DNA from 3 places in the Halomonas sp. ISL-56 genome. Region 1 is predicted to be linked to each of the others. Evidence: predicted binding sites of a transcription regulator. Region 1 holds the regulator's gene; each other region holds the start of a gene.
What was found. Region 1 encodes FNR, which switches genes on or off when oxygen is low (the NO sensors DNR and NnrR bind a similar motif). Its sites were predicted from a motif close to TTGATNTANATCAA; they were not measured.
Positions count from the first base shown of each region.

Region 2: J7J49_RS12790 (type IV pili methyl-accepting chemotaxis transducer N-terminal domain-containing protein) is a predicted target of FNR. The motif match lies at 2,296-2,309, and genes of this name have one in related genera.
Region 3: J7J49_RS22535 (Hsp20/alpha crystallin family protein) is a predicted target of FNR. The motif match lies at 1,184-1,197, and genes of this name have one in related genera.

Region 1 covers NZ_JAGGRO010000011.1:456,648-466,932, forward strand. The annotation lists gene ccoP (cytochrome-c oxidase, cbb3-type subunit III) at 1-15, shown strand, start outside; gene ccoG (cytochrome c oxidase accessory protein CcoG) at 232-1,671, shown strand; gene J7J49_RS10045 (FixH family protein) at 1,678-2,199, shown strand; gene J7J49_RS10050 (heavy metal translocating P-type ATPase) at 2,196-4,679, shown strand; gene ccoS (cbb3-type cytochrome oxidase assembly protein CcoS) at 4,676-4,921, shown strand; gene J7J49_RS10060 (sulfite exporter TauE/SafE family protein) at 4,918-5,607, shown strand; gene hemN (oxygen-independent coproporphyrinogen III oxidase) at 5,683-7,116, shown strand; gene fnr (fumarate/nitrate reduction transcriptional regulator Fnr) at 7,201-7,947, shown strand; gene ttcA (tRNA 2-thiocytidine(32) synthetase TtcA) at 7,940-8,860, opposite strand; gene J7J49_RS10080 (3'-5' exonuclease family protein) at 9,088-9,741, opposite strand; gene J7J49_RS10085 (DUF294 nucleotidyltransferase-like domain-containing protein) at 9,747-10,285, opposite strand, start outside.
Region 2 covers NZ_JAGGRO010000015.1:85,711-95,995, forward strand. The annotation lists gene narL (two-component system response regulator NarL) at 1-295, opposite strand, end outside; gene J7J49_RS12790 (type IV pili methyl-accepting chemotaxis transducer N-terminal domain-containing protein) at 295-2,193, opposite strand; gene J7J49_RS12795 (hypothetical protein) at 2,370-2,939, shown strand; gene J7J49_RS12800 (ribonucleotide reductase subunit alpha) at 2,982-3,374, shown strand; gene J7J49_RS12805 (SirB2 family protein) at 3,384-3,770, shown strand; gene hmpA (NO-inducible flavohemoprotein) at 3,934-5,106, opposite strand; gene J7J49_RS12815 (NnrS family protein) at 5,265-6,476, shown strand; gene J7J49_RS12820 (Rrf2 family transcriptional regulator) at 6,483-6,929, opposite strand; gene J7J49_RS12825 (nitrate reductase subunit alpha) at 7,252-10,285, shown strand, end outside.
Region 3 covers NZ_JAGGRO010000015.1:244,592-254,876, reverse strand. The annotation lists gene J7J49_RS13625 (PHA/PHB synthase family protein) at 1-963, opposite strand, end outside; gene J7J49_RS22535 (Hsp20/alpha crystallin family protein) at 1,376-1,879, shown strand; gene J7J49_RS13615 (BON domain-containing protein) at 1,986-2,636, shown strand; gene trxC (thioredoxin TrxC) at 2,754-3,179, shown strand; gene J7J49_RS13605 (histone-like nucleoid-structuring protein, MvaT/MvaU family) at 3,408-3,791, shown strand; gene J7J49_RS13600 (HPP family protein) at 3,849-4,091, opposite strand; gene J7J49_RS13595 (NAD(P)/FAD-dependent oxidoreductase) at 4,545-5,927, opposite strand; gene J7J49_RS22805 (molybdopterin dinucleotide binding domain-containing protein) at 6,363-7,733, opposite strand; gene J7J49_RS13585 (YgaP family membrane protein) at 7,981-8,169, opposite strand; gene J7J49_RS13580 (DsrE family protein) at 8,199-8,687, opposite strand; gene J7J49_RS13575 (rhodanese-like domain-containing protein) at 8,761-9,351, opposite strand; gene J7J49_RS13570 (Lrp/AsnC family transcriptional regulator) at 9,793-10,278, opposite strand.

The DNA.
Region 1 (10,285 bases):
CGCCTAGCGGACTAATTGACCACCACTGACAGCGATCGATCTCAGCGGTCAATGTCAGCAACGTTAGCCAAGCAAGGGTGCGGCCCCAAACCGCACCCTTTCTTTATGCACAACCCAGTACGATTTTGCGCAACCCGATACAATAGTAACGAAATACTTAGACCGACTAGCATCTGGCTGAAATGAGCACTGGGTGCCACCTCTCCTGCCTTCTGAGCCGGGAATACCACCATGGAAAAGATACCAAGCCACGACGTCACACCGAACCCGGTGGGGCATCACAGCCCCTCAAGTGAAACGGTTAGCCAGGAAATGTATGCCAAACGACGCCACATTTATGTGCGTGAAATCAAGGGCGTTTTCCAGAAGCTACGGCGCAGTGCGAACTGGGCGTTAATGCTGGCATTTTTTCTCTTACCCTGGATTAATATCGGCGGTAGGCCACTAATTCTATTCGACTTACCAAGTCGAGAATTCCATATCTTTAGCGCCACGTTTTACCCCCAGGAGTTTATCCTGCTGTCGTGGTTGCTGATTATCTGCGCCTTTGGGCTATTTTTTATTACCGTTTTTGCTGGTCGGGTATGGTGTGGCTATACCTGCCCGCAAAGCGTTTGGACGTTTCTGTTTATCTGGCTTGAACACCGTATTGAAGGCTCGCGCAATCGGCGTATTAAGCTCGACAATCAACCGATGAGCGCTGATAAAGCCTGGCGCAAAGGGGCCAAACACACCGCCTGGCTACTGATTGCCTTGGCCACCGGCGTCACTTTTGTGGGTTACTTCACGCCGGTTCGCGATTTAGTAACAGACCTGCCCACCTTAGAGGCCCACGGCTGGTCTTACTTCTGGGTCGGCTTTTTCTTAGTGTTCACCTACCTCAACGCAGGTTGGCTGCGCGAGCAGGTGTGCATTTACATGTGCCCCTACGCTCGCTTTCAATCGGTGATGTTTGACCGCGACACGCTGATCGTCTCCTACGACGAAACACGTGGCGAGCCGCGTGGGCACCGGAAGAAAAGCCTAAGCCACCTGGAAGCCCGCGAGGCTGGCTATGGCGACTGTATCGACTGTGATCTTTGCGTACAGGTCTGCCCCACCGGTATCGATATCCGTGACGGGCTACAGTACGAGTGCATCACCTGCGCCGCCTGTATCGACGCCTGCGACAGCGTGATGGATAAAATGGGCTACCCGCGGGGATTGGTGCGCTACACCACCGAAAACGCCCTAGAGGGCAACAAGAGCCATATTATGCGGCCACGCCTGCTAGGCTACTTTGCTGCTCTGGTGCTGATGGTGGGCACCTTTGCCTGGGCCATTAACGACCGCATGCCGCTTAATTTTGACGCTGAGCGCGAGCGCACTCAGCTCTACCAAATGACCCGCGACGGTCAAATTAGCAATGTATTTAGCCTGACCATCCGCAACCTGGATGATCAAGACCACACCTACCAGCTAAGCGTTGCAGGATTACCCAGCTTAACCCTGGATAGCCATACAATTAGCGTACCCGCCGGGGCGTCGCGCTTGGAAGTAGTCACTGTGACAGCCAGCCCCGACGACTTACAGCAACCCAGCCACGCCATTGTATTTACGCTGCAGGCTCAGCAGGATGCAGATATTCGCCTTGAGCGCGAAACTAGCTTCCTGGGCGATATTAGGAGATAGAAGATTATGTCATCCCCCCCGGTAACACCGTGGTATAAGCAGTTTTGGCCGTGGTTTTTACTCGGCATTCTGTTTTCATCGATTATTGTCAGCACTGGCTTTGCAGTTATGTCGATCAAGAGTTTCGACGGCATGGTCGTTCAGGAAGATTATTACGAACATGGCAAAGCCATTAACATGGTGCTGGCCAAACAGGAGCAGGCACGCGCGCTGAACTTGAGCGCCGAGCTGCGCCTTGATCCGCTTACCAGCGATATCGTGGTCGATTTAAGCGGCGATACGCGCCCGGAAACGCTCTATTTAGACCTTATCTTCCCCACCGAAGATAACCGTGATCAGTCGTTCGTCCTTGAACATGTCCGTGACGGCCGCTATATCACCCAAGGGCCTGACAATCTGCGTTACCGCTGGTACCTGCAGATCCAGCCCGCACAAGAAGATGCTGATTGGCGTCTCACTGGTGAGGCAACGTTCCCCAATGAAAACAGCGTCGCGCTACTGCCAGGAGGGCGTACAGAAAGCGAATGAGCGACGCCACGCCTGCCCCCCCCTGCTATCACTGCGGTAACCCGGTGCCCGCTGCGGCACCGTGGTCGATTACCCTAGATGAGCATACCCACCCACTTTGCTGCCCCGGCTGCGAAGCGGTGGCCCATGCCATCGTCGACGGTGGCCTAGAGAGCTACTACCGCTACCGTACCGAACTGCCCGAACGCCCGGATGAGCGCCAGGCCGCCAAAGCGGATACCTGGTCAGTGTTTGACGACCCCGGCTTGCAGGCACAGTTTGTCCACCCCGATGGCGATGAGGGCAATGTCAAAGCCACCCTCGCCATTGAAGGCATTACCTGCGCCGCCTGTGCCTGGCTGATCGAGCACCGCTTAAATGCCATGGAGGGGATCATCTCCAGCGCGGTGAATTTAACCCACCACCGGTTGCGCGTGAGCTGGAATCCCCAGCAGCTAAAGCTCTCGCAACTGCTGGCCGAACTGGCCGCCATTGGCTACGACGCCCAGCCCTACGAGCCCGATCAAGCCCAGGCGCGTATGCAGCATGAGGAGCGCATGAACGTGCGGCGGCTGATCATCGCCGCTGTGGGCATGATGCAGGTGATGATGTTCTCAATTCCGATTTATGTCTCTGGCCCCGGAGAAATCAGCGACGACTTCTACGCCCTGTTTCACTGGCTCTCCTTTGCGCTGGCCACACCAGTGGTATTTTTCTCCGCACAACCGTTTTTCCGCAACGCCCTACGCGACCTGCGCACCGGCGTTTTGGGCATGGATGTGCCGGTGTCGCTGGCGATTGGCGGGGCTTACCTTGCCAGCAGCTACGCGGTGCTGTTTAACGTCGGCGAGGTCTATTTTGACTCGGTGGCGATGTTTACCTTCTTTTTACTTTTTGCCCGCTACGTAGAAGGCCGCGCCAGACGCCGCAGCGGCCATAGCGGCAATGCGCTAAGCGGCGTGTTACCCATTTCGGCCACGCGGCTGGAAAGCGACGGCAGCGAGCGCATTCTACCCGCCAGTGAACTCGCCCCCGGCGATCGCGTATTGATCAAGCCCGGCCACGGCGTGCCTGCCGATGGCATGATCGAGGAAGGCGAATCGAGCCTGGATGAATCGATGCTGACCGGCGAATACCTGCCGGTGACCCGCCGGGTGGGCGACCGCATTACCGGCGGCAGCCAAAACATGGAAAACCCATTGGTGATCAGGGTGACCCACGCCGGGCGCGATGCCCGAGTGGCCGGCATTGTCGATCTTACCGACCGCGCCTTTGCCAGCCGCCCTAGGCTTGCCCAGATGGCTGCGCGTATGGCGCACCTATTCGTGCTGCGCCTGCTAGTAGTCACAGCCTGCGTGACGATCGCCTGGTGGTTTATCGACCCCTCGCGGATGCTCTGGGTGCTACTCTCGGTGCTGGTCGTGACCTGCCCCTGCGCGCTGGCACTGGCTACCCCCGCGGCACTGACCGCAGGTCATGGCCAACTGCGTAAGCGTGGCGTGTTAATCACCCGCGCTGATGCCATGGAGACGCTCTCCAACGTTACCCGGGTAATTTTTGATAAAACCGGCACCCTGACCCGCGGCGAAATGCACCTGACCCAAACTCAGCCAATCGACGCATTAACCGCTGAGCGTGCCCGAGCCATTGCCGCTGCCCTTGAGGCCCACTCGGAACATCCCATTGCCCGTGCCTTCCGGCCATTCCGGGATGCAACGCTGCAAGCCAATGATATTCGCAGCCACACCGGGCAAGGGCTTGAAGGCAGCTTAAACGGCGCCCGTTGGCGTCTGGGAAAACCCGACTTTGCAATAATGGATAGCGCAATGAATAGCGGCGTGGATAGCATTCTCGCGGCGCCTGCCAAGGGCCAGTGGCTGCTGCTTAGCGAAGACGGCGAGCCCCGCGCCTGGTTTGGCCTGCACGACGGCGTTCGCGATGATGCTGCGGCGACGATCACAGCCCTGCAGGCCCAGGGGTTAAACGTAGAGCTGCTTTCGGGGGATACCCAGGAGGCGGTGGAAAGCCTGGCCGACCAGCTCAACATTGCCACCTGGCACGCGGGGGTCAGTCCAGAGGGCAAGCTGGCGCGCATGAAAACGCTTCAAGCCGCAGGCGAAACCGTGGTGATGATAGGCGATGGCATCAACGACGTACCGGTGTTAGCCGGTGCCGATGTAGCGATTGCCATGAATGGGGCGACGGATTTAGCCCGCACACGCGCCGACGCAGTGCTGCTCAGCCCCCGCCTGATGCGCATTTTTGAAGCCATCGAGATTTCCCGCGCGACGCGGCGTATCATGCGCCAGAACATGATTTGGTCAGTCTGCTACAACTTTTCGGCGCTGCCGCTGGCGGCGATGGGGCTGGTACCGCCCTGGCTAGCCGCGATTGGTATGTCACTTAGTTCGCTAGTAGTGGTGGGTAATGCGCTGCGACTGTCTCGCTGGCGCGCCCAGCCCGCGCCAACGCTTGGCACTTCAACCCCGGTAACCGCATGACAATTTTGTACTTACTCATTCCACTCTCGCTGATTTTGCTCGGCCTCGCCGTATGGGCATTTTTCTGGGCGGTTAAAAATGATCAGTTTGACGATCTAGAAGGCCCGGCGCATCGCATTCTGTTTGATGAAGATGACAACGACCTGAGTCCTGAGCAGCGTCAACAGCGACAGCAAGCCAAGCAACACCCCGACGCAGCAAAAGATAAAGACGCACCCGACGACCAAGAGCGTCGGCAATGAACCCGACAGGGCTTGATCTGCCCCCGCTGCTGGCGGCATTTGTATTTGGCTTGATGGGCGGCGCCCACTGCATTGGCATGTGTGGCGGCATCATGAGCGCACTCACCTTTGCAGTGCCTCCCAGCATGCGCCATCCAGCGCGCATGGGAGGGCTGCTGCTTAGCTACAATGCAGGCCGTATTATGAGCTATATGAGCGCAGGTGCGCTGGTTGCGCTGCTAGGCACGCTATTTTCGCTTTCTGCCACGGCGCGACTACTGCTTCAAGTATTTGCCGCGCTGATGCTGATCCTGATGGCGCTGTATATCGCCAACTGGTGGAAAGGGCTACTCAAGGTGGAGGCCGTTGGCCGCCGCCTCTGGCGCTTTATCGAGCCCGTGGGACGGCGCTTAATGCCGGTGGTGTATATGCCTCAAGCCTTTGCGCTAGGCGCCCTTTGGGGCTGGCTACCCTGTGGGCTGGTCTATTCCATGCTGGCTTGGAGCTTAGCCATTGCCGACCCGTTACAAGGCGCCCTACTCATGGGTGCCTTTGGACTAGGCACCCTGCCTGCGCTGCTCGCCACTGGCCTCGCAGCGCGCCAGCTAAGCCACCTGATTCGTCACCCGGCGACGCGCAGCGTGGCGGCGCTAACGATTATCGCTTTTGCGCTCTGGCAACTGTGGACGCTCACTGCACATCATTAGCATGACATGGCTCAATCTTTACGTTTTCGCTACGGGTTAGGCTAGCGGCATTTCCTAACGTCGGAGCGCCCCTTCATGCCCGTTCATGCCCCTGTGGTTTCACCTCTTGCCTCGTCTGTGGCGGCAGCGCCCACGCAGCCGGTGTGGGATGAAGCCCTGCTGCGCCGCTACGACACCAGTGGCCCACGCTACACCTCTTACCCTACGGCGCTGTCATTTCACGACCAATTTACCCCCAGCGACCTGATCCAAGCGCTTGAGCGGAGCAATACCAGTAAGCGACCGCTGTCGCTGTATGTTCACGTGCCTTTTTGCCGCAAGATTTGCTTCTACTGTGCATGTAATAAAATTGCTACCAAGAATACCGCCCTGGCCGAGCCCTACATAACGAGGCTTGACCGTGAGATGGTGCTGACCGCACGCCACCTGGATACATCACGGCCGGTAGAACAGCTGCATTGGGGGGGTGGTACGCCAACGTTTCTTAGCTTGAACCAAATGGGCGACCTGATCGATCGACTGGATGCCCGCTTTGGCCTCTCCTCGTCGACGGATCGCGATTACGCCATTGAAATAGATCCTCGCGAAGCGGATGTATTTACTCTACGCCACCTCGAATCCCTCGGTTTTAATCGCATCAGCCTGGGGGTGCAGGACTTAAGTCCGCTGGTACAGAAAGCCATTAACCGCATTCAGCCTCGAGTACTTACCGAAACGCTAATGGAGGAGGCTCACCGCCTGGGCTTTCGCTCGCTTAATCTCGATCTTATTTACGGTTTACCTTTTCAGACTGAAAAGAGTTTTGCCGACACTCTGCGCCAGGTGATTGAGCTAAACCCGGCGCGCCTTTCAGTATTTAATTACGCCCATATGCCCGAGCGCTTTGCCCCCCAGCGGCGTATCAATGTCGATGATTTGCCGGGTGGCGAAGAGAAACTGGCGATTCTGCGCACTACCATTGAGATGCTCACCGCGGCAGGCTATGTACATATCGGTATGGATCACTTTGCCCGGCCTGATGATAGCCTGGCCGTTGCCCAGCGCGACGGCTCGTTGCAGCGTAACTTCCAAGGCTACTCCAGCCACGCGCAGTGCGACTTAATTGGGCTTGGCGTTTCGGCGATTTCGCGCATTGATGACGTCTACGCACAGAACCCGAGCGATCTGGCACGCTATGAAGCGGCGCTGGATCAGGGCCAGCTTGCTACCTTGCGCGGCGTGCGGTTGAGCGACGACGATCTTATCCGCCGGGACGTGATTGAACGGCTGATGTGCGATATGGGCATTGACCTTTCTGTGGTCAGCCAGCGCTGGAACATCGATGCCCCCCGCTATTTCGCACCCGCTCTGGAACGTTTACAGAGCGCCGAGCAAGATGGCCTACTGACGCGTAGTGGTGATCAACTTAATGCCACGCCCATGGGGCGGCTGCTGATTCGCCATTTAGCCATGGCCTTTGATGCCCATCTTGCTGGGCAAACGGGGCAGCGCTACTCTAAAATTGTCTAATCTCTTTTAGGCAAACATGCTAAAGCGACTATAATAAGTAAGGATTTACTAATTGATAAGCATGACCCACTCAAGGAGCAACGCATGCTGGAACCCATGAGCCGTCGGCGCTCGCTACTCCACGAAGCGCGCTGCCAAACCTGCAGCTTAAGCTCACTGTGCCTGCCGCTTGCCCTTGAGTTGGACGATATGGGGCAGTTCGATGCGATTATTCGCCGCCGCGCGCCGCTTAAAAAAGGCGAGCCGCTGTTTCGCCAGGGTGACGCCTTTACCAGCGTTTATGCAGTACGTTCGGGCAGCTTGAAGCAGATCACCGCCGAGGGTAACGGCAGCGAGCAGTTGACCAATTTCTACCTACCCAGTGAGCTGGTGGGGCTGGATGGCATTGACGAAGAGCACTACCCCGGTAGCGTGATCGCCCTGGAAACCACCACCATCTGCGAGATTCCCTTTGACCGCTTGGATTTGCTCTCAGAAGAGATCCCCGAGCTACGAGGCCAGCTGTATCGCAGCATGAGCAAAGAGTTACGCGATGATCGGCGTATGATGCGCCTGCTGTCGCGTAAAACCGCCGACCAGCGGCTGGCGAGCTTTTTGATCACACTCTCGGATCGCTTTCGTCGTCGGGGCTACTCGCCTTATAGCTTTCGCCTCTCAATGCCCAGAGCCGATATCGGCAACTACCTGGGCTTAGCGGTGGAAACCGTCAGCCGCATTTTAAGCCGCTTTCAGCAGCAGAGCGTGGTGGCGGTTTCCGGGCGAGAGGTCAATATTCTCGATATGCCGCGCTTGATTACCCTCGCCGAAGAGGAAGAGCAAACGGTTAGCTGACGTTAAAGGCCTGGATGCGCCCCGCCAGTAGCTCTGCTTGCTTGGCCTCTAGACCTTCAAAATCGAAAAGGTTGCGGTCGGCCAACTGGGAAGGGGCAATATTGGTGACGGCCTTGAACATGCTCTCCAGGCGACCGGGAAACTTTTTGTCCCACTCGGCGAGCATCTCTTTGACTACCTGGCGCTGCATATTGGGCTGGGAGCCGCAGAGGTTGCAGGGGATGATCGGGAATTCCATCAGCCGCGAGAATTCGGCGATATCTGCCTCTTTGCAGTAGGCCAACGGTCGAATAACGATATTCTTACCATCATCAGATAGCAGCTTGGGCGGCATCGCTTTCAGATTGCCGCCGAAGAACATATTCAGAAACAGGGTTTCGAGGATATCTTCCCGGTGATGACCCAGCGCTATTTTGTTGGCGCCAATCTCTTCAGCAAAGCCATACAGCGAGCCGCGGCGAAGCCGTGAACAGAGCGCGCAGGTAGTTTTGCCTTCGGGGGTTTTCTCCTTCACCACTGAGTAGGTATCGCGCTCGACAATGTGATACTCCACGCCCTGCTTATCCAGATAGGCAGGCAACACGTGCTCGGGAAACCCCGGCTGTTTCTGATCCAGGTTGACCGCTACCAGTGAAAAATTGACCGGCGCGTTGCGCTGCAAGTTGCGCAAAATCTCCAGCATGGTGTAGCTGTCCTTGCCGCCGGAGAGGCACACCATCACGCGATCGCCTTCATTGATCATTTGGTAATCAATAATCGCATTGCCCACTTCCCGGCGCAGACGCTTTTGCAGCTTGTTAAATTCACGCTTCTGCTTCGCATCAGCCAGCTCTGGCTGGTCGTGCTCTGTGTTAACCTGTTCGGCTGTAACGTTGTCATAGTGAGCAGGGTCAAAGTGATCAAGAGATTGCATGGTATAGGCACTGCCGAGGGTAGGAGGCGTGATAAAAAAAAGTAGCATCTATTCTAACAACACTCACCGCCCGACCCAACTACTCGTCAAGCTCGAGGGCGAGGGGAGGTTTCCGCGAGGGCGCTGTGAACCCCTCCATGGGCGCTACTTTCGCCATCCATGGCGAAAGACCCTCGCTCCAACCTCCCCTCGCATCTCATTATTAGCCGTTTAAAATACTCATATTTCTAAGCCACCTCCGCCATAACTCGCTGCAGGCGCATATACAGCAGTGCGCTGGCGGTTGCCTCGCCTAGCACGCTCTGCACGCCCATGGCGGGCACCTGCCAGCACGCCAACGCCTGGGCGAAGCTGCTGGGCGCCTCTACCTGCGGGTGCAAACGCCGCAGCTGGCGCTGATGCAGTCTCGCCACATCGACCTGGGCATTGGGCAGGGCAAAATTTAGCCGCTTGGTAAGTAGTGTATTCAACGCCCCAATGCGCTGCTCCAACTGCCAGCCCACTATGGGTCGATTGCCGATAAATTCGACTAACGCGTTCAAGTTATCACTGCTTGGCGGCTGCATCTCCCCGGCCTCGCATAACAAATGATGACGACGCAGCGTCGCGCTCTCGGGCTGTCTGGCATTGCCTAACGTCATCACAAAAGCACGGCTGGTTCGCACCTGTTGCTGGCTTAGCACAACCGCTGCCAGGCTGATTACGGGCGATGATGACGTGGGCGTTGTCGTACAGGCGAGCGCCACCAACTCTTCACCCATATAGGGCTGAAACAGCCAGGCATAGGGCGAGTCTGCACAGCGCCGACGGTCGCTCTCGCGGCGCAGCAAGGTGCGCAATGAACCGCTAAATAGCGCTACGTGTCGATCTAACAGCCGCATTCCGCTCACGAATACTCCAAATGATAACGATGGGAAAGCCGCTGCTTAAAGTCTTTGACAATATGCATCGCTTCGCGCAGTAGATCGCGCTCCAGGGAAGAGAGGTTTTGCACCACGACACGGTTAGCGCGGCTGCCGTTTTGGGGGTTAGCTTCTTTTGTCTCCGAAGACGTTTCCAACGCACTTAGCTGCTGTTTAAGACGCAGCTCGGAAAACAGCGCCAACGCTTCGCCTAAGTCATCGGCAAAACGGCGATCTAAACGGCCATCGGCAGCCAGGGCGTCAAGCCGGTCTAGCGTTGAGGTGGCTTTAATTCGCCGTTCAAGTGCCATGGTGCGTACACCGTGAACAATCGGAAAAATGCCGCCTTTCTTAATATCGATACCGTGCTGGGGCTTTTTCAATGAGCCAAACAGCGTCAGCGGGGTCGAGAAACGCAGCGCCGTGCGGGCGAAATAGGAGAGCAGCAGCTCATCGTTCGAACAGCGTTCAAACAGCTCATCACGGACGCTTTCAAGCAGGCTTGGGTTACCCGCCACCGCAT
Region 2 (10,285 bases), on a different contig from region 1:
CGTCATCCTCATGGTCGGAAACAGTGAACATCACCACGCGGCCGCTATAGTTGGCTTCGCGAAGGCGCCGCAGCGCTTCCAATCCATTAACGCCAGGCATGTTTAAATCAAGTAACACCAGGTCAGGCTCAAGTTTGAGGGCCAGTGCAATGCCCTCTTCGGGATCGCCCGTCTCGCCAACCAGTTCAAGGTCGTCTTCTAGCTCAAGCAACTGAATCACACCGCGCCGTAGTAGTGGATGGTCGTCGATAATCATCAGACTGGCAGGTGTGTCTTTGGCGGTGGTCAGCGTCATTAAGAAGTCCCTGTACCTAAGTGAGAGTCGGAGGCAGCCGTAACAGGCTGCTGCTGAATTAAGCGAGCGGTCAACGGGGTAAAGTCTACCTCAACACTGGCTCCTCCGGTGGGGCGATTGGTGATGCTCAGTTGCCCATTCAGGGTAGTGGCACGGTCGCGTATGATCACCAAGCCGTAATGCATTGGCGGTGAGCCATCGTCTTCCAGGCCGATGCCGTCATCCTCGATACGCACTAACAAGCGGGCATCGGCGAATCGTACGGTGACCTTAGCCCAATGGGTTTGGGCGTGTTTGTGGGTATTGGCCAGTGCTTCACGAATGATCTGCAGTACGTGAATTTCTTCATTGGGGTTAAGCAGATAAGGCGGCACATCGTAGTCAAGTTCGACCGTGGCCTCCATACGCTGGCAGAACTCATCGACGGTCTGGCGCAGGGCAAATTGCAGCCCCGGCCCCTCAAGCTTGAGTCGGAAAGTGGTGAGTAGCTCACGCAGTTGACGGTAGGCGCTGTTCAAACCGGTACGTAGCTCGTCGAACACCGCAGACTGCGCCTCTCGGGTTGCCTCTTTTTGCTGCATGCGTTCGAGTCGGGCGACCTGCATCTTTAGGTAAGATAGTGATTGCGCCAGAGAATCATGCAGTTCCCGCGCGATGATGGTTCGTTCGTTGATCAATGTGACGTGCTGCTGCTCTTCGATACGCCGCTGCAGGTAAACCGCCGTGGCCAGCTGGTCGGCTAACATGGTGAGCAGGCGACGAGTACTATCGTTGAGCCGCTCCTGGGGATACCACACTTCCAGGGTGCCTAGCAGCGTATCGCCTACGCTGATCGGTAGCAGCAGGCATTGCGACTGGTTATTGGCCACCAGATCCAGGGGGCGAGGATCAATCAGGCAGGCATGACAATCCTGATCGCGGCAGTACTCAGGGCGGGTACGCGAATGCGTTTCCAGTACCGGCATTGCGCGTTGATCGAAAGGGTCTTTTAATGAAAGGCGTATCGGCCCGATATCCAGCAGCTTTTCCAGTTCGCGCAGCATGGGGGCTGCGCTAGAACAGAGGTCGTTACCGCCGCCATACAGCGTGCGACTGGCATCGTGCATCACCCGCAGCGCCTGATTACTGCGCTCAAGCTCCTGTTTCTTGCGTGATATCTTGTCTTCCAACGCGGCGTAACTTGTTGCCAGCTCGGCAGACATCTTGTTAAAGGTATGGCCCAATAATGCCAGCTCGTCGCTACCGCGGAGCTGTGAACGTGGCTTGAAATTACGCTGTGCCGCCTCCCGGGCCAGTACCATAAGTTGGCGCAAAGGCACTACCAGATTGTAGCGAACATCGTAGAGAGCGATGGCGACCACTATCGCAATCAACACTAAAAAAAGCACTTGCATCATGCCCAGCAGCCGCACCTTGGCCTCAGTGCTTTGCTCCAGGTAGGTGACTAGCATCTCGATGTCATTGACCATCGCAACGATCATCGCTTCTAGCGTATCCAGGTCAAGCGCTGCAGCGGTGGGCGGTGCTTGTAGTGCCGGGCGAAGCGTGTACTGCCAGTAGGTTTGAAGTTTTTCCAGTTGACGGCGACGCTCGTGACGATCATCAGCGGGGATCGTTTGTTGTAGCGTCGTGCCATGCAAACGCTGATCGAAACGCGTTATCAGCTCTTCGAGCTGCTCTTCACTCGTCTCTTCAGGGGCATACTCCAGGCGCTGCAAGGCCCCTAATATCTGATAAGCATTCATGCGTAATGAGCCAGCGACATTGATCGCGGCCGCGTCGCCACGGCTGCTGTTAGACATTGCCATGGTCAGGGTGATGCTAATGAGTGCCATACCGCTAATGGCAAGCAGAGACGCAATGATGCGAGCAACCAGGGAGCGTTGAAGTAATTTCATGGCAGTTCCGATAGCGCGGAAGGGGTAAGAGAGTGTGACAGTGTCTGCATCTTGATACGAGGGCTATTCCTTTGGAGTTAGTCGACCTACCTCCAATGTTTTTTGACCTACGTCAGGTATTTACCGACAATTCTGGCATGCCTTCAGATGTCTTAATACTTTCGCTGGGAAACGTCATGCCACCACCCGTGCCGCCTCCCACGTTGGAGACATCAACACAGCCAGTCAATGGTTACCAGTTACTGGTAGCTATGCTTTTAATGCCACTGGCAAGCGCATTGGCGGTGGCTAGCTGGACACTTTACGCACTGCTCGCAAAGCAATCCCTCTATGTGCTGATACCGTTGAGTAGCGGTGTGCTGCTGGCCTGGCCGGCTTGGTATTTCGCCACGCGGGGCGACACCTGTCGCTTGATGCAGTGGCTTTTGCTGGGGCTCGCACTTGCGCTGGGTGGGTTTGGAGTGGCAAGCCGTCCGTGGGAGTTTTTGTTGGTGGGGGCCGGACTTGGGCTGGGAGGTGCGGTGGTTACAACTGGCATCGCCCACGCCAAAGGCTGGATGCCTGATCGCTGGGTGCTTCTTCTTGTAGCCTTGTGTCTCGCTTTAAGCGCAGGCGTAGGGTTTTCCTTACGGATGACGCCTCTGGTAGTACAAGCCTATGGCTGGCGCGCAGCGCCACTCAGCCTCTTGATCCCGCTGTTTATGATAATGCTGCTGTTGTGGCTTTTCGTAGAATCACCCGAGTAACGCCACCTACTAATCTTCCCGGCTAGGGATAAGGCCCATTATATGACCATAGCGACGTTTGCCGATTTACTGCAGGAAGCGCATAAACAACCTAAACCCCAGCGCCTATTGTTTGTGTTCGTTCGCGCAGAACTGCCCGATTTTCCCGATGCTGAGCAGCGTCGTCGCTTCGAACAGGGCGAAGGTGGGGTGTTGGTGCCGGTGATATGCGTAGACAAATCGACCAAAGAACTGAGCAGCATGTCGGCCTTAGTCGAAGAGTCTCGCCGCACCGAGATCGAATGGGATCTGGTGTTCGCTGCGGCCATGGATGACCCAAAGGACGAAGCCGAGGTTGAACGGCAGCTCCAGCGCATGATGGAGTCACTGCAAATGGGTAATATCACTTCTTTTCTTGCCTTCGATCCACACGGCGATGCGGTTAATGTCGGCTAGGGGGTGACCATGGAGCACTATTTTCTCATCAAACACCTGCACATGACCGCCGCTGCACTGAGCATTACACTTTTCGTGGTTCGCGCCTGGTGGTCGGTGCGGGAAAGCCCGCGACTCCACGCCCGTTGGGTCAAGATACTGCCCCATCTTATTGATACGGCCCTGCTGGGGCTGGGGGTAACCTTGATGGCGCTACTCTCCGTATGGCCCTGGCAGCTTCCCTGGCTTGGTGCCAAACTGCTGGCGCTGTTGGCCTATATCGGTATTGGCAGCATTGCGATTAAGCGCGGGCCAACGCCCAAAGTGCGTGCCGTGGCCGCCGTCGTAGCGGTGGCCATTTTCGCCTATATGGTGGGGGCTGCTATGCGCCACAGCTCCCTTTCCTGGCTGGCCTAATATATTAGCCTTATCCATTTTTAGTGAGCGCTATGGTGTCTCTAGAAATGGATTGGGCCGATTATTGCAACATGTTCAAGTATTGGCGCAGTATTTCGTCATAGCATCTAGATAGGTAGCTCGGAAATGTTCGCCCGGAAATGTTAGCCCTAATCGCCCATTATCAAGCTGCGTCGAGCGGGCGGGATGGGCCAAAATGCTCGAAGTGGCGGCGATCCTCGTCAATGCCCAACTCAGACAAGGCGCTGTTAATCGCCGTCATAAATCCTTGGGGGCCAACGAAATAGCAGCGTGCCTTGAGATCAGGCAGGTAGTGAGCTAATAAGCTGCGGTCGATACGACCAATATGCTCGGCTTCGTTGCCGTGTTCATGGATGCGAACGGCTTGAAGGCGTTGAGGATACTCGCTTTTTAGCGCCTCTAATTCCTCTTTAAAAGCCTGATGCTCGGCATCCAAGGCCGCGTGTAGATAGGTGACCTGCCGTCCAAGGGACAAAGCATGGCGTGCCATGGGGAGGAGGGGCGTTTGACCAACGCCGCCGCTAGCAAGTAGTAGAGGCTCATCACCCTCAACCAACGTAAGGTTACCTGCTGGCGGTAACAGCTCCAAGGTGTCGCCTGGTTGTAGGACATCATGGAAATGGCGGCTGACTTGGCCCTGTTCTTCACGTTTGATCGAGATTCGATAGCTTTGGCCATTAGGCGTGTCCGAGAGGCTGTAGTGTCGATAGACCAACTCGCTGTTTATAGTCAAACGTACGCCGATATACTGACCGGGCTCATGGTTCGCCACGCAGCCGCCATCCTCGGGTTCCAGAATAAAAGAACGGATTAACGTACTTTCCTGTCGGGTGCTGGCAATCTTGAAACGGCGTGTGCCCCGCCAACCGCCTGGGCGCTGCTCGAACTCACGATAGCGTTGGTCTTCAAGGTCAATGAGTAGGGCGGCTAGCTCATTGTAAAGAGCGCCCCAGGCATCAGCGATTTCTGGTGTTACGGCATCACCGAGTACTTCTCCAATCGCCGCCAGCAGACACTCACCTACAATAGGATACTGTTCGGGAAGAATACCTAGCGAGACGTGTTTGCTGACCACAATATCCAGGGTGGCACGCGCTTGAGCAGGATTGCTGCGAAGTTGGACATAGGCCAACACGGCGCTGGCTAGGGCACGAGGCTGGCCGCCACTTTGCTGATGAACCTCATTAAAGAGCGGTTTGACCTCTGGATAGCGGGTAAACATCAACGGGTAAAAGCGCTGGGTAATTGCATTCAGGTGTTCTGCAACAACAGGAGCGGTCGCGTTGATTAGTGTTTCTTGCTCATTAGTTAGCAATGTCAATCCCTCGGCATATTAAGAAGTATTTCATATGAATCTTAATGCCGTGAGTCTATAAATGCTAGCCATAAGATGTATTTTTGATACATGTCATGGTCTGCGTTGATAGCTAGGCGCACAATCATATTTCCAAGTAATTTAGTCGGGATTACGCCATGCCAATGACCACCTCATCCGAGCCTGCTTCAAAACGTGAGCATCTGCCATTAATGCGTCTGGCTTTTAGGCCTTTTTTTCTGCTGGCTGCGCTGTTTAGTGTGGCGTCCCTATTAGTATGGCTAGCCTTCTGGCACGGCCATATTTTGCTGCGACCTTATGGCGGTTTGGTGTTCTGGCATCAGCATGAAATGCTGTTTGGCTTTGCAGCGGCTGTGGTCGCAGGATTTTTACTCACTGCTGTACGTAACTGGACAGGATTGCCGAGTTTAAATGGCTGGCCGCTACTGGGCGTGGTGGTGCTGTGGCTATCGGCAAGGATACTGATGGCTTTTCCCATGGGGTTGTCTGGGTGGCTGCTGCTGACGGTTGATCTCGCGTTCCTGCCGGTCGTCGCTATCGTTATGGCGCACCTGGTGATCACCGCAAAGCGTTGGCGCAACTTGGTCTTTATACCTGTGCTGTTGCTGTTTGCCATTGCTAATCTGGCGATGCACTTAGGAGTGATGCAGGGTGACGCCGAGTTAATTCGCCAAGCTGCCTACTTAGCCGTGCTGTTAATCACACTGATGATGACCGTCGTTGGCGGGCGTGTGATTGCCATGTTTACCGCTAACCGTTTGGGACGAACCAAACCTGACCCTATTCCTTTACTAGAAGGAGTGACGCTGGTTAGCACGGCTTGCGTAGTCGTGCTGCAGCTGGTCGTCATGCTGGGTGTTGTCATGCCTACTTTATTACTGGGTGGGGTGATGCTGTTAGCGGCGCTGGCTAATAGTATTCGTATGGCGCGCTGGGGTGGGCTGCACAGTTGGCGAGAACCCTTACTTTGGGGATTGCACGGTAGCTACGCCTGTATTCCGCTAGGGCTTGTTATGTGGGTCTTGGCACTCATGGGGCTGATGCGCGCAGAACTTGCTATACACGCCCTGACTATTGGGGGCATGGGCACTATGATGCTGGCCATGATGTCTAGGGTTTCGCTAGGTCATACGGGCCGCCCCATACGCACTTTGCCGGGTATGGGTGTGGCGCTAGGCTTAATGCTAATAGCCGCCTTAGTGCGCTCACCCGTTTTGGCGTTATTTCCCCAGATCACCCACTGGACTTACACGCTGAGCATTATCTTCTGGTGCGTGGCCTACGCAATATTCCTAGTGCACTACACTTGGCCGTTGATGCAGTCGCGAGTCGACGGGCAGGATGGCTAGGGAGTGCTAGGCGCTGACGGTAGGAATGCGCATAAGTTGCGCCAATTGAGATTGTTGACTGCCCAGCAGGTCGGCCAATGTGAAGTGGTCGAGTACACCTAGAAATGCTGATAGTGCGTCATTAAGTATCGGTTGAAGGCGACATGCCGGCGTAATGATGCAGGCATTGTCGCTATGAAAGCACTCCACTAGCGCCATGTCATGCTCCATCTCGCGTACTAGCTCGCCTAACCCAATAGTGGCGGGGGCACGTGTCAGCAGTAGGCCGCCATTCTTGCCACGAATAGCGGTAACGTAGTTCTTTTGACTTAGCTCCTGAACAATTTTCATCAAATGATTGCGTGAGATATTAAACGTCTCGGCAATTTCATTAATCGTAGAACGCTCCTCTCCCTTGGCCGCAAGAAAGATCAATACGCGTATCGAATAATCAGTGAATCGGGTGAGGTGCATGGAGTGCGCTTTGCTCCGAAGTAATCCAACTATAAAAAGCATGTTGTATGAATGTTCAGTGAGTTGCAATGTAAACGTGGTTGAAGCCCTGCAAGCACATCTGGTTTTGCAAAAGTCAGCCCTCGCGCACGCTGTAATTCACGTTGTTATTTCAACAGCGCCAACTGTCTATTCCTTTACGTTGGCCGCTCTATCACCTTGTGGGTAGATAGGGTGTATATGGAGGTAATCACGCAGTAATCCGCTGTTCGATCGCGCAGAATCCACTCCATGGAACCCGCCTGACGGGTATGCAAATTTCCGAGGAGCCTGGAGATCGACCATGAGTCACTTCATAGATCGGCTGAATTTCTTCCGCAAGTCCCGCGAGCCTTTTGCCAACGAACACGGCGAACTACGCAGCGAATCCCGCCAGTGGGAAGATAGTTATCGTGCCCGCTGGCAACACGACAAAGTGGTACGCAGCACCCATGGTGTGAACTGTACTGGATCTTGCAGCTGGAAGATCTACGTTAAGAACGGTTTAGTTACCTGGGAAACCCAGCAGACTGACTATCCCCGCACACGACCTGACCTGCCTAATCATGAACCCCGGGGCTGCCCACGCGGTGCCAGCTACTCCTGGTACATGTACAGCGCCAACCGCCTTAAGTATCCATTAGTGCGCAAGCCGTTGCTGGCGCTATGGCGCGAAGCGCTGAAGGCGCATCCTGACCCGGTCGACGCCTGGGCGTCGATTGTCGAAGACCCCGCCAAGACCAAGCAGTACAAGCGTGCCCGCGGTATGGGCGGCTTCGTTCGCGGTAACTGGGACGAGCTCAACGAGCTGGTCGCGGCCTCTAACGTTTACACCGCGAAGCAGTACGGCCCCGACCGGATCATCGGCTTCTCGCCGATTCCTGCCATGTCGATGGTCAGCTACGCCGCAGGTAGCCGCTACCTGTCGCTGATTGGCGGCGTCTGCATGAGTTTCTACGACTGGTACTGCGACCTGCCACCCGCCTCACCGATGACCTGGGGCGAACAGACTGATGTACCCGAGTCAGCGGATTGGTACAACTCTGGCTACATTATCGCCTGGGGCTCTAACGTGCCCCAGACGCGTACCCCGGATGCCCACTTCTTTACCGAAGTACGTTACAAGGGCACCAAGACGGTTTCGATCACCCCGGATTATGCCGAAGTCTCCAAACTGACCGACGAATGGCTGTCCGCCAAACAGGGCACCGATGCCGCTTTGGCGATGGCCATGGGCCACGTGATTCTCAAGGAGTTTCATCTTGAGAACCCCAGCGCTTATTTCACCGACTATGTGCGCCGCTATACCGATATGCCCTTCCTGGTGGAACTGGAAGTGCGTGAAGATGGCAGCTTTGCGCCGGGTCGCCAACTGCGTGCCAGTGATTTCGATGCCGCCCTGGGCCAGGAAAACAATCCCGAGTGGAAAACCGTTGCCTGGGACGAAACCCGTGACCAGCTGGTGGTACCACGCGGTTCCATCGGTTTCCGCTGGGGCGAAACCGGCGACGAAGTGGGCAAGTGGAACCTGGAATCGCTGGACGCCGCAGGCACCGAGATCAAACCGTTACTCAGTTTAGTCAATCACCACGATAGCGTCGCGAGCGTAGCGTTCCCGTACTTCGGTGGCATCGAGCACGAGCACTTTGAACACGTCAAAGGAGCCGGTGTTGGCGCCGCCGATGACCTACTGTTCCACAACTTGCCCGCAAAGCGGCTGAAGAGAGCCGATGGCAGTGAGATGTTGGCAGTCACCGTTTTTGACCTGATGTGTGCCAACTACGGTATCGACCGTGGCTTTGCCGGTGACGGCGAAGATGATGGCGCCACCTCGTTTGACCAGATTCGTCCCTATACCCCCGCGTGGCAGGAGAAAATCACCGGCGTCCCAGCAGAGCAGTGCACCCGCATTGCCCGGGAATTCGCCGATAACGCCCATAAAACCAACGGTCGTAGCATGATCATCGTCGGTGCCGGTATGAACCACTGGTACCACATGGACATGAACTACCGCGGCCTGATCAACATGCTGGTGATGTGCGGCTGTATCGGTCAAAGCGGTGGCGGCTGGGCCCACTATGTAGGTCAGGAAAAACTGCGCCCGCAAACAGGCTGGACGCCGCTAGCCTTTGGTCTTGACTGGCAGCGCCCGCCGCGCCATATGAACTCTACCTCGTTCTTCTACAACCATTCTTCCCAGTGGCGTTACGAGAAGCTCGAGATCAAAGAGATCCTGTCGCCGTTGGCCAAGGCTGAGGATTACCCCGGCAGCCTGATCGACTTTAACGTGCGCGCCGAGCGTATGGGCTGGCTGCCATCGGCGCCGCAGCTTGGAAGCAACCCGCTGCGCCTGTCGAAAAAAGCCGCAGCCGCAGGGTTGTCGACCGCTGACTATGCGATTCAGCAGCTTAAGAGTGGTGAACTGCGCTTTGCCGCGGAAGACCCGGATGCACCAGAGAACTTCCCGCGCAATATGTTTATCTGGCGCTCCAATCTGTTGGGCAGCTCCGGTAAGGGCCATGAGTACATGCTCAAGTACCTACTGGGGACTCGCCACGGTATCCAGGGCAAAGACCTGGGCGACTTCGGCGGCCTGAAACCCGAAGAGGTCGTGTGGCGTGACGAGGCGCCGGAAGGCAAGCTCGACCTGCTGGTGACGCTGGACTTCCGCATGTCCACCACCTGCCTCTACTCGGATATCGTGCTGCCTACGGCGACCTGGTATGAGAAGGACGACCTTAACACTTCTGACATGCACCCCTTTATTCACCCGTTGACTGCCGCCACCGATCCGGCTTGGGAGTCGCGCAGCGACTGGGATATTTACAAGGGCATTGCCAAATCTTTCTCCAAGGTGTGCGTAGGCCACCTGGGCGAGGAGACCGATCTGGTCACGCTGCCGATGCAGCACGACTCGCCAGGAGAATTGGCCCAGCCAGCGGTGATGGATTGGAAGAAGGGTGAATGCGCGCCGATTCCCGGCAAGACCATGCCAGCGCTGATTGAGGTCAAGCGCAACTATCCTGAAACCTATGAGCGTTTCACCTCCGTGGGGCCGCTGCTGGAAAGTATCGGAAACGGCGGCAAGGGTATCGCCTGGAATACCGATGCTGAAGTGGAGCTGCTGGGCAAACTCAACCATCGTAAGTTGGATGGCCCGCATAAAGGCCGCCCGTTGATCGACAGCGCTATTGATGCCGCCGAGATGATTTTGACCCTGGCCCCGGAAACCAACGGCGCCGTGGCAGTAAAAGCGTGGGATGCACTCTCCAAGATTACCGGGCGTGACCACACCCACCTGGCGAGGCCCAAGCATGAAGAGAAGATCCGCTTCCGCG
Region 3 (10,285 bases), on a different contig from region 1:
CATCGCTGCTGCAGTAATAGCCAAGAGCGTTCCTCCTAAACAGTAGCCGACGGCATGTATCTTCTGATGGGGAACAATATGAGCTATGACGTTTAAGCTAGTTAAAATGCCTTGCTGACGGTAGTCATCCATTCCGATATTACGATCCTCTGGGGTCGGATTATGCCAAGAGATCATGAATACACTATGACCATGATCAACCAAATACCTGACTAGCGAGTTATGGGGTGAAAGGTCGAGAATGTAATACTTCATGATCCAAGCAGGCACGATTAAGATAGGCATGGCGTGCACATTTTGAGTCGTTGGAGTGTACTGAATAAGCTCCATCAAGTGGTTGCGATAAACGACTTTGCCTAGTGTGTTAGCCACCTCTTGTCCTACTACATAGGCATCGGTACCAACGGGTGGTTTACCTAGAAAATGGTTCTGAAGGTCTTCACAGCAGTGTTGCACTCCTTGAACTAGGTTGGCCCCGCCACTGAAGAAGGTCTTTTTTAGTACGACGGGGTTGGTCAGCAAATAGTTGGAAGGTGACAGCACATCAAGCCATTGGCGAGCGCCAAACTCTAAAGCTTGCTCATGATGAGCAGAGAGGCCGGGTAAGTTCGTAGTAGCGTTATTCCACCACTGCTGTTGCAATAAAAAACTTTGATAAAGCACGTTATAAGGGTAATAGCGCCAGCTAGGGTCTTTAAAACGACGATCTTGAGGTAGGGGTTCAATACAAGGAGTAGCGTTAGGGTCAAAAGCCGAATGGCTAACCCAAGAAAATAAACGCAGCTGTTTTTTTAACGCTTTTTGCAGCAGATGAGCCTGGGTGCCCGGAGAAAGTGCCATGCTGGATAACCAATCCAAATAAGTGAGCATGACCGACGTAGGTGAAATACCCAATGTTAGCCTCGCCAGTGAAGCGCGCATTATTCTGTCTAAATTTTGATGCTGGTTGTCGTCGAACAACATAGGTGTTATGCCTCACATGAGATTTTTTAGAGCGATACATGTACATATATGCGAATCCAGCGATCTTTTCACTCATCAGTGTGGCTGCTAGCGCTGAAAGCTAAACTTTAACTAATTCAATAGTTAAATTTTATGGCTTAACCTTTTTAGATAGTTTTTTAAATGTGTTTTTGGATACTTTCTGACAAGGCAGTATTGCTGAAGTAGAATGTTGTATTTGTTGCTCTAAATCAATTTTTCCGCACATTGATGCTTTTTTATGACCTCAGTAATCTACTCAATAAGCACAGCTAGTCTATAACTACATTAGTGGTTTTACAATCATTGTGAAATGACTATTAAAAACTAAAGCAAGCAATGCGTATCGTTTTGCTTATATAGATTTTTTAAATAGCTGTAAAGGAGAGCCAACGTGAACAAAACTGATGTCAAATCTTCAATAGCGGGTAAAGAACCTATTGCCCAGCCTTCAAGTCGAGGGTTAAGTCTCTTGGATGAGTTTGATCAGATGATGGAAGGTTTTTTTGAACGCAATTGGATGAAACCCTTCTTTAAAGACGAATCAGTAAAAGATCGTTTGGGGTTCTTCGCTCAGCGTAATCCTAAAGTTGACATTATTGATCGTGAAAAAGAAGTCATTGTGCGCGCTGAAATGCCAGGAGTAGATCGTAAAGAATTAGATGTTGAAATAACTGAGCATGCTGTGACATTAAAAGGACAGCGTTCTAGCGAATCCGAAGAAAAAAAGGATGAATATTACCATTCTGAAATTTGGCAAGGCTCTTTTTATCGAACTATCGCTTTGCCGGTTGAGGTGGATACACGGAATGCTGACGCTACATTTAAGGATGGCATCTTAACAATTACTTTGCCAAAAACTAAACAGGCTTTGCGACGAAAGTTAGAAGTTAAGTAATCTGGGGAGATTGGAAAGACGATTGTTCTCGTCTAATGATGGATCAAATCATACATATATCATAAGTTGCTTAAGTTAGCGTTCATACAGCTAAAGGAGATATATAATGTTGAAATCAGATGCTCAAATACAACAAGATGTCCTAGCCGAACTCAAATGGGAGCCTTCTGTTCGTGCTTCTGATATTGGGGTTGAGGTAAAGGACGGAATTGTCACCCTGGCTGGCCATGTTGATAGCTATGCAGAGAAATGGCATGCAGAAACCGCAGCACAGCGGGTCGGCGGTGTGAAGGGCGTTGCCGTTGAAATCGACGTAAAGCTTCCTGGAAATAATCAACGTAACGATGCTGATATCGCGCGGGCAGTTAAGAACACGCTGGAGTGGAACGTCTTCCTTCCAAATGATCCACTAAAGGTGATGGTAGAAGCTGGCTGGGTAACGCTAACCGGTGAGGTTCCCTGGGAATATCAACGCCGATTAGCGGCTACCTCCATTCGTTACCTAGCAGGCGTGACCGGTATTAGTAATCAAATAGTACTAAAGCCTAAGCTGACTGCAGCAGCTGTCAAGGCAGATATAGAAGCCTCACTCAAACGTAGGGCCATTCAAGATGCTAATGCTATTAAAGTAGAAGTCCACGATCACGACGTAATACTGAGTGGAAAGGTACACAGCCTTGATGAAAAAAAGTTAATACACCATGCTGCATGGAGTTCCCCCGGTGTTAGGAAGGTAACGGACAATATAAAAACCTGAAGCTATAGTTGTTAAAAATTTTGTGGGTCATCGGATCGTCTGGGCGATTCGATGGCCTAGTATATTTATGTCTATTGTTTGCGTTTTGGCCTATTCGTAACTAAAAGGAATACTGCTATGCATTTAGTTTGTCCATCCTGTGGCACAACTAATCGAATATCCGCCGAACGTCTGCACGACGCGCCTGTTTGTGGACGGTGTAAATCTGCGTTGTTGGCTGCCGAACCTGCGGCTCTTAGCGACGCCTCTCTGGCTAAGTTTATTTCAGGTACGGAGCTGCCCGTATTAGTCGACTTCTGGGCATCGTGGTGTGGCCCGTGCAAGGCAATGGCGCCGAATTTTGCAGCTGCTGCGCATCAGATGCCAGAGGTTCGATTCGTCAAAGTGGATAGCGACGCTGCACCTGTAGCCAGTTCGCTTTACAATATACGCAGTATTCCAATGCTGATCCTGTTTGATAAAGGAGTGGAATTAGCGCGCCTCTCCGGCGTTGTGTCGACGGGGCAGTTGAAGGCATGGATTCAGCAGCAACTCATGAAATAATGCAAAACTCTGTGGCTCTTCAAAACAGTTCATGGCGATGTAGACGTCGATTTGATATCGTTATGTATCAACAAAAGAGCGTAAGGGGGAGTAAGTAGAAATTTCTGGTTTGAATAGGATCCAATAGATAGCTTCAAATTATCCCTATAATAATGTATTAAATTTGGACGCGAGGTGTAGTATACACATTGAATAAAATCGTTAATTTTAAATAATGGATTGTTAGTCATGGCGTCAGTGCTGAGTGACCACATCAAAAAAGAACAGCTGTTGAAGCAATTGCAAGAAGAACTAAAGGCACTTGAGAATAACAGTGAGTTAAAGAAAGATATTGAGTTTAAAGAAAGGTTAAAAGCGCTAATGTCGGAGTATGGCAACTCATCGAAAAATGTCTGTGCAATGCTTGATCCTCCCTACCGCAATACTGCCAGTAAAAGCACGAAGACTAGCAATTCAGATGGACGTAAGCAGCGTCCCTTGAAGGTCTATAAGAACCCGCACTCGGGCGAGATGGTCGAAACTCGCGGAGGAAACCATAAGGTGATCCAAGAATGGAAAGCAGGTTATGGTAATGAGGAAGTAGTGAGTTGGATTGTAGAGGAACGTGCGTAGTTAAGGTTTTAATCATAAAATGCCCCCTTGTGGGACGTTTTATGATAACCCCAGTTCTTATCTTGCTATTTTACCGATAGCGGGGATAGCTGTGGTGGTGGGCGAAGTTGTTAATATTGTATATCGCACCGAAAGCATAATGATGCAGCTAGCCCCTATGGGAAAAAGAGGGCATAACCACCCCAATTGATGCACATTTTCGCCACGTACTACGGCCGTCAACACAGCAGCGGCGCCAGGTGGGTGAACTGTGTGGGAAAGCTGTATTACGATAATCGATAACGAGACTGCGAGAGCCATGGCAATAGGGGACGTTTGAAGGCAAAACGCACTGATGAGCATGATGCTTCGTTAGTGTCATTCATAGGCTGTGGCCGAGAGTATGTTGCTGGTAAGGTTTCTAATGTTTGCGCTGTAGTCTGGCCAGGTAGCTCAATGGATGTAAGATAACTAGCGAAAGAATGAAAGTGGCAACGGTGGCTCCTGTGAGCGCTACCCAGTCAAATAGGGTTGCTACACAGCCAAGCGACGAGTGAGTAAGCCATGGAATCCACACAATAGCTGTCAAGCCAATCACTATGGATAATAGTGTGGCAAAGCGGCTGTGGTGGTGAGTAATTTGGTAACCGCGTAGATAGGCAAGCAGGTGCAAGACAGCAACGACTAAGGTGCCGAGAATTAGCAGCCACCTGAATGGGGCTAGGGTATACATTAAAATTGTGATCATTCCACTGATAGTCATGGCAAGTATCCTTATGCGAGGCCTTCTAAAACGGCATAGTAGGCGGGTTGCAGCATGCGATCCTTCATAACCCATACTGCCCAAGATTCTTCAGTGGGATCAATGAAGGGGAATGACGGCATAAACGCATAATTGTCGTCATAACCAAACTCCACCAGCATGGCCTTACCGATGCCGGTAATCATCGGGCACGAGGTATAGCCTGTGTGGCGTGCGGGAAGCACACTCCCTTGCATCACGGCCAGCAGATTCTCCTCTACTACCGGTGCTTGCGCTTTAACACTGGCGGCGGTTTTATTGATGGGGGCACCAATCACATCGCCAACACCAAACACCTCAGGGTAGCGGTTGTGTTGCAGCGTGTGGATATCAACATCTAGCCACTCGCCCCTAAACGGGCCTTCTTGAGCGATAAGTGCGCTCTGTTTGACAAAATCATGAGCACTCATGGGAGGCACGACATGAATGAAGTCGTAGTCTGCAATGACGGTTGGCTGGTCATTGCGTCTGAATTCAGCTTCGCGTAGTTGGTGGTGGGACGTAAACTCACTTTCAGATCCTACAAAAGCAAATTCAGCCTGTTTGGCTTGAGGGTCAATGGCGGAAAGTCGATAGTGGTGCTGCCGATTGACGCCTTGAGTATCAAAGCGCTGCTTAACGAATTCATCGACCCAAGGTTGAGAGAAAAGACTAGCGCTAGGCGCCATATAGTCCACATCAAAAGCGTCACGTCGTCCGGTGTCTTCTAAGCGACTTAGCGTCGTGAATGTCATTTTTAGAGGCGCCCCAGCGCATTTTACGGGTGTTGGGGCTGCAGTAAATATTCCTCTGCCGAGGCCGCTGTGGAGCCATGTTTGAATTGCCTGGTTGGTTCGTGATGCCCCCTCAATACCCGCATAAACACTACCAATCCCTTGCTGCCCCACCAATGCTGTCGACATTCCATCAATCAAGTGATAATTAAGTTGAATGCCGGACGCCACAATTAAGAAATCGTATTCAAGCGTTTCGCCACCGACAAGAGTGATGCGCTTGCTGTCAGCGTCAATGCTGGCCACGAAGTCACGTAGCCATTTGACACCTCGTGGCAGAAACTGGGCATTAGGAAGCATTGTTTTGTCTGCCGCCCAGACCCCAGAAGCAACCATTGTCCAGCCCGGTTGGTAATGGTGCGTTTCGCGAGGTTCTACGAGTGTGATCGTTCCGCCCTGTAGGCGTCTGGCGAGTCGGTTCACCATTGCCATGCCTGCTGCCCCGCCACCAAGAATCATGATATGTGCTTGTGTTCGCAGAGTGCTAGCAGATAACCCGCTGAGCGGTAGTAAGCTACCCACACCCAGGCCAGAGCCAACTTTCAATAACTCTCTTCGCGTCAATGACGGTGGTTTTCGCATGGAAGGCTCCTCAAGCATGGACTGATGTATATCTTTTGGGAATATTGTTATTCCATTATGGATCTTCTGCGTAAGATAGCCATAGCCATTTTGTCCTATTTAGCGGACGAGCCCTTTCTAAAAAGTCAGAAATGAATTGGGCAAATGCATCAATGAGCCTCATCACTTATTTTTCTTTACATTGCTTTTGCCTATCTTTGGGGGCGTGTTCCATCCAGGGCAGTAGGGCTGGGGGTAAAAACAGCACCAGTAACCGCTAAATGAATAAGACAACGCATGACAACTAACTAACGTGTAGATCGGTGTGATGGTGTCAAAACGGTAAACTTGAACTCGTTCTTCACGAAGTTAATACCAACCGAGGAGGAAATTCGGCAGGCAGCTTTTCAGCCATTCCCACCAAATGATAAATCAGTACTGAAAAACGATTATCGGCTAAAAACGGCTAACCCTTACCGGCAAACCCTGGCGCACGCTGGCACCGCTGATGGGCTCAAGCCAAGTGCCATCCACGTCCCGCGTAGGATCTTTAAAGCCCAGATCGTTGATATTGATACCTGCGCGCATCCAGGGCATATCCGGCTGTGATTCACCGTCGATGATATGCGGTGTTGCCCCTAAATCGCGATGTCCGTAGCCATGCTCAATACCCAGCGTACCAAGCATCACGCTTTCGCTGACGAGCGCCAGTCCCACCACGCTACCGCCGGGGCTTTCGATGCGAATAGTATCGCCGTGCTGGATGCCAAAGCGCACGGCGTCTTGGCGGGGCATCTGCACCGGGTTATAAGGCTTGATCATGCGTAGCCGCTCACTGCCAATGGCGTAAGAGTTCATCAAGTTGGATTTGAACGAGAACGCCAGTAGCGGCCACTCCTGTTCTGAAAATACCTCACGCATGGGCTGCTTGTTCGCCAACTGGGGCAGTTTATGGCAAGGCACTCCGCTATTGGGTAGGCCGTTAGTGGTATCAATGCTGGTGCCGACCGATTCGTTGTAAATACATAACGTTTGTTTCCACTGGTATTTCAATTTCTCACCTATAAAGTGCTCGCTGGCATCTTCAAAGCGTCCACCCCGGGCATACAGATAGGCAACCCGGGTGCGCTCATCGGCTTTCAGCGTGCGGGCTATTTTAGCCACCAGTGGGGCAATTCCCCCATGAGCGATATCACTGTCGTTTGCTTCTGGCAGTGGCTCTTCTTGGAAAGCGATATTGGCCGCGGCCCGTAGATAGTAATCCTCGGCGCGATTGAGCGGGTGCAGATTGCCGTCGGTATCGGGAATCGCGTTGTCGCCAAATCCGGACAGACCCAGGCGCTTGGCCACGGCAATAAAAAAGCTGTCCATAGAGACCGGTTCGCCTTCGGCGGTTTTTTGCTGGCGCGGCTTAACCACCGGCCAGCAGGCGGTGGTTAGCTTGCCCAGCGTGCCTTTCCACGCGTCGGTAAAGCCCCACACTTCGTACATTATTGAATCAGGCACGATGTAGTCGGCATAGCGATTGGTTTCGTTGATAAAACCGTCCACCGCCACAAAGAGTCCCAGCCGTTTGGGGTCTTTCAGCTTATCGACAATTACGCCTTTCAGGCCTGCCTGACCATAAATAGGGTTGGCCATACAGCCAATCACTGCTTTGATGGGGTAAGGATAGCCCTCTAGTGCCGAGGGTAGGTGCTCTGTGAGGGTCGGCGGTGCCAACGAGCGCCACGGCGCTTTAGCCGGGTAAGGATTTTCGCCTGCGGCGACTTTGCGCTGGCACTCGGAAGATTTTTTATAGGGAAAGCGCGAACGGGATAGAAACACACCCTGGGGGCCGAGTTTACCAGGGAAGTTGGCTAAATCGTAGCGTGGGCCTTCACCGACGCGGCGTAGAAACCGTTACCCGACATCATGCCGTCGTGGCAGTTAACCTCTGTATGCGGAGTTTCATTTAGCATTAAACAATTGAATGTCGACACGGGGGTAATTTTTAGCGCACATATATAAAAAAGCGCTTGCTCTAATAAACATGGCAAGCGCTATTTCTATGGTCTTGTTTGCTTAATAGGTACTATTTAGTTTTGCAGGTTTTGAAGCCTATTAATCTGTAAGCTGGGCAGAAGCTAAATAGCCCGGTGGCCAGCGGCAATACGCCGATCCAGCCCCACACCCCGATAGTGCCTGTTAGGGCCAGTACGATCAGTGCAATCCCAATAAGGATGCGTAAGATTTTATCGATACCACCGACATTGCGACTCATAATTGACTCCTTAATTTCAATTTGGGGGCTCAAAAACTGTAAACAGGAATGGACGGATCGCGCATCATTTCCGCTATGGGGCCGGGTGCCGCCACACCCACGCCTTCAAGAAGGTCGTCTTCTTCGTTTTCGCTGTTGGGCAGGTAAATGGCACACACGTCAACGGTGGCGCCACTCTCTAAAAGCATATTAAGCATGCCTTCCGGCTTGACTTGGCCTGCCGGGTTGCTCGGTGGCGTGTTAATAGCGTCAGCACTTGCGTATCCTCCGACGGCCAAATCACCAGCAGCATCACAAAGCAGTATATGCAGGTGGGTGCCTTGCTGCTGCATGGCGTTGGATAGAATCATGGCCATGCCTTGGGTCTGCAGTGAGGCGCTAGTAAGGATAACTAAGGCCTGATCTTCAGGTTCGTTGTTACCATTGCTGTCAGCCATTGAGAAACTAGAGAAACCGATAGCAGCAGTGGTAATTGCCAGTGTCAAGATAGTATTGCTGGTCTTATGTGTTGTAGTCATGCGGTCACCTCGTTGGGTTTGATCAATATCTTGGCCCTGCTGCTTATCAAGCGATGGCCCATATATCTGAATGTTAGTGGGCAGGGCGCCATGCCACATCAGGGTTAATGTCATAGCTCCATGGAAGGCCCGAATTGCGCCATCCATCCTGCGCTCTTACGCCCTGGGAATTACCCTCCTTGAGCTTTTCACCCTCGAAACCGTCGGTCATGGAATAGACTTCGCTGTATCCCATCTCGGCGATCACATCGGCAGCGGGAGCGCTGCGGGTGGCTCCGGAGCGACACATGACAATGATCGGATCTTCTTTATTTACGCCTAGAGCGTCTATTTTTGCTCTTACTTGCTCTTCGAAGTCAGCGTTTTTGACCATTGGCCAAGTCTTCGCTTCTTCATCGAAATTATCGCGCTCGGCTAGCACCCAGGGCACATGGATATCGGTGGGCTCGGCGTAGCCAGTAAACTTGATCTCTATGGGGTCGCGTACGTCGATGAGTACAGCACGATCGTTATCTTGCATGAGGTCATGAGCCTCAATGGCCGTGACATAGAGACCTAATGTTGTTTCCCGGTAGGCCTCGACTTCGTCTGCAATAGAGGGTGTGGCTCCTAAGGCCATCGTGATTCCGATAGCGGTAGCCATTGGCACTAAAAAACTTTTCATAACTATTTCCTCTAACGTAATAACTTAAATATCATCGTTTGAGGATAGACCTCTTACCGCTTAAAAACACGAGGCCTATGGCCGGAGTTTGATCCATATCAAGCCCATATGATTTTTCGTGGTCGTGAAATGACGTCACTATGAGGGAGTCTTTTTTCTCAATGACAAGGACAAGCATTGTCCCATTGCCTAGGCCCCAGAGAAAAAAGTTAGGCTTGGTGGATTCAGAAGGAGAAAACTTAAAACAAGATGACAACTCGGATATCTTAAGGCGTTACTGGCGCACAGTACCCAAATCAAGCGCCGCTGAAGGCTGACTTTATGCGACTACTAGTAGCGGGGATTAGCCAGGCTTTGGCTAATCACCTTTTCATATGGGTATTCGTGGGTATAGCGCTAAATTGCATCAGACGAGCGTGCCACTATCAACAAGTTTCACAACTAGGTCTTATTGTTGTTAGCTAATGGTAAAGTGCCGTACTCTTTCACCGGCTGGATAGCAAAGTTACTGCGAATATCACTCACCCCAGGTAGGCGAAGCAGTGTCCCCGTTAGAAACGCCTCATAAGCCGCCAAACTAGGTACCACCACCTGCAGTAAAAAATCAGACTCCCCAGAGACTAAGTGCGCAGTGACGACTTCTGGCAGTTTGACCACTGCCTCACGGAAGGCATTAGCCTGCTCTTCATGGTGACGTTCAACCTTGATACCCACAAACACCGTTAGCTCAAGCCCGACCCCTCGCCGATCAAGCTCAGCATGGTAACCACGGATAATACCGCTAGCTTCCAAGCGTCGCACTCGGCGTAAACAGGGTGATGGCGACAAGTTTACTTTCTCAGCGAGCTCCACATTCGTTAAACGGGCATCACCTTGGAGCAATGCAAGAATGCGGCGGTCGATAGCGTCTAACAGACCAATTGGCATGAGTGAT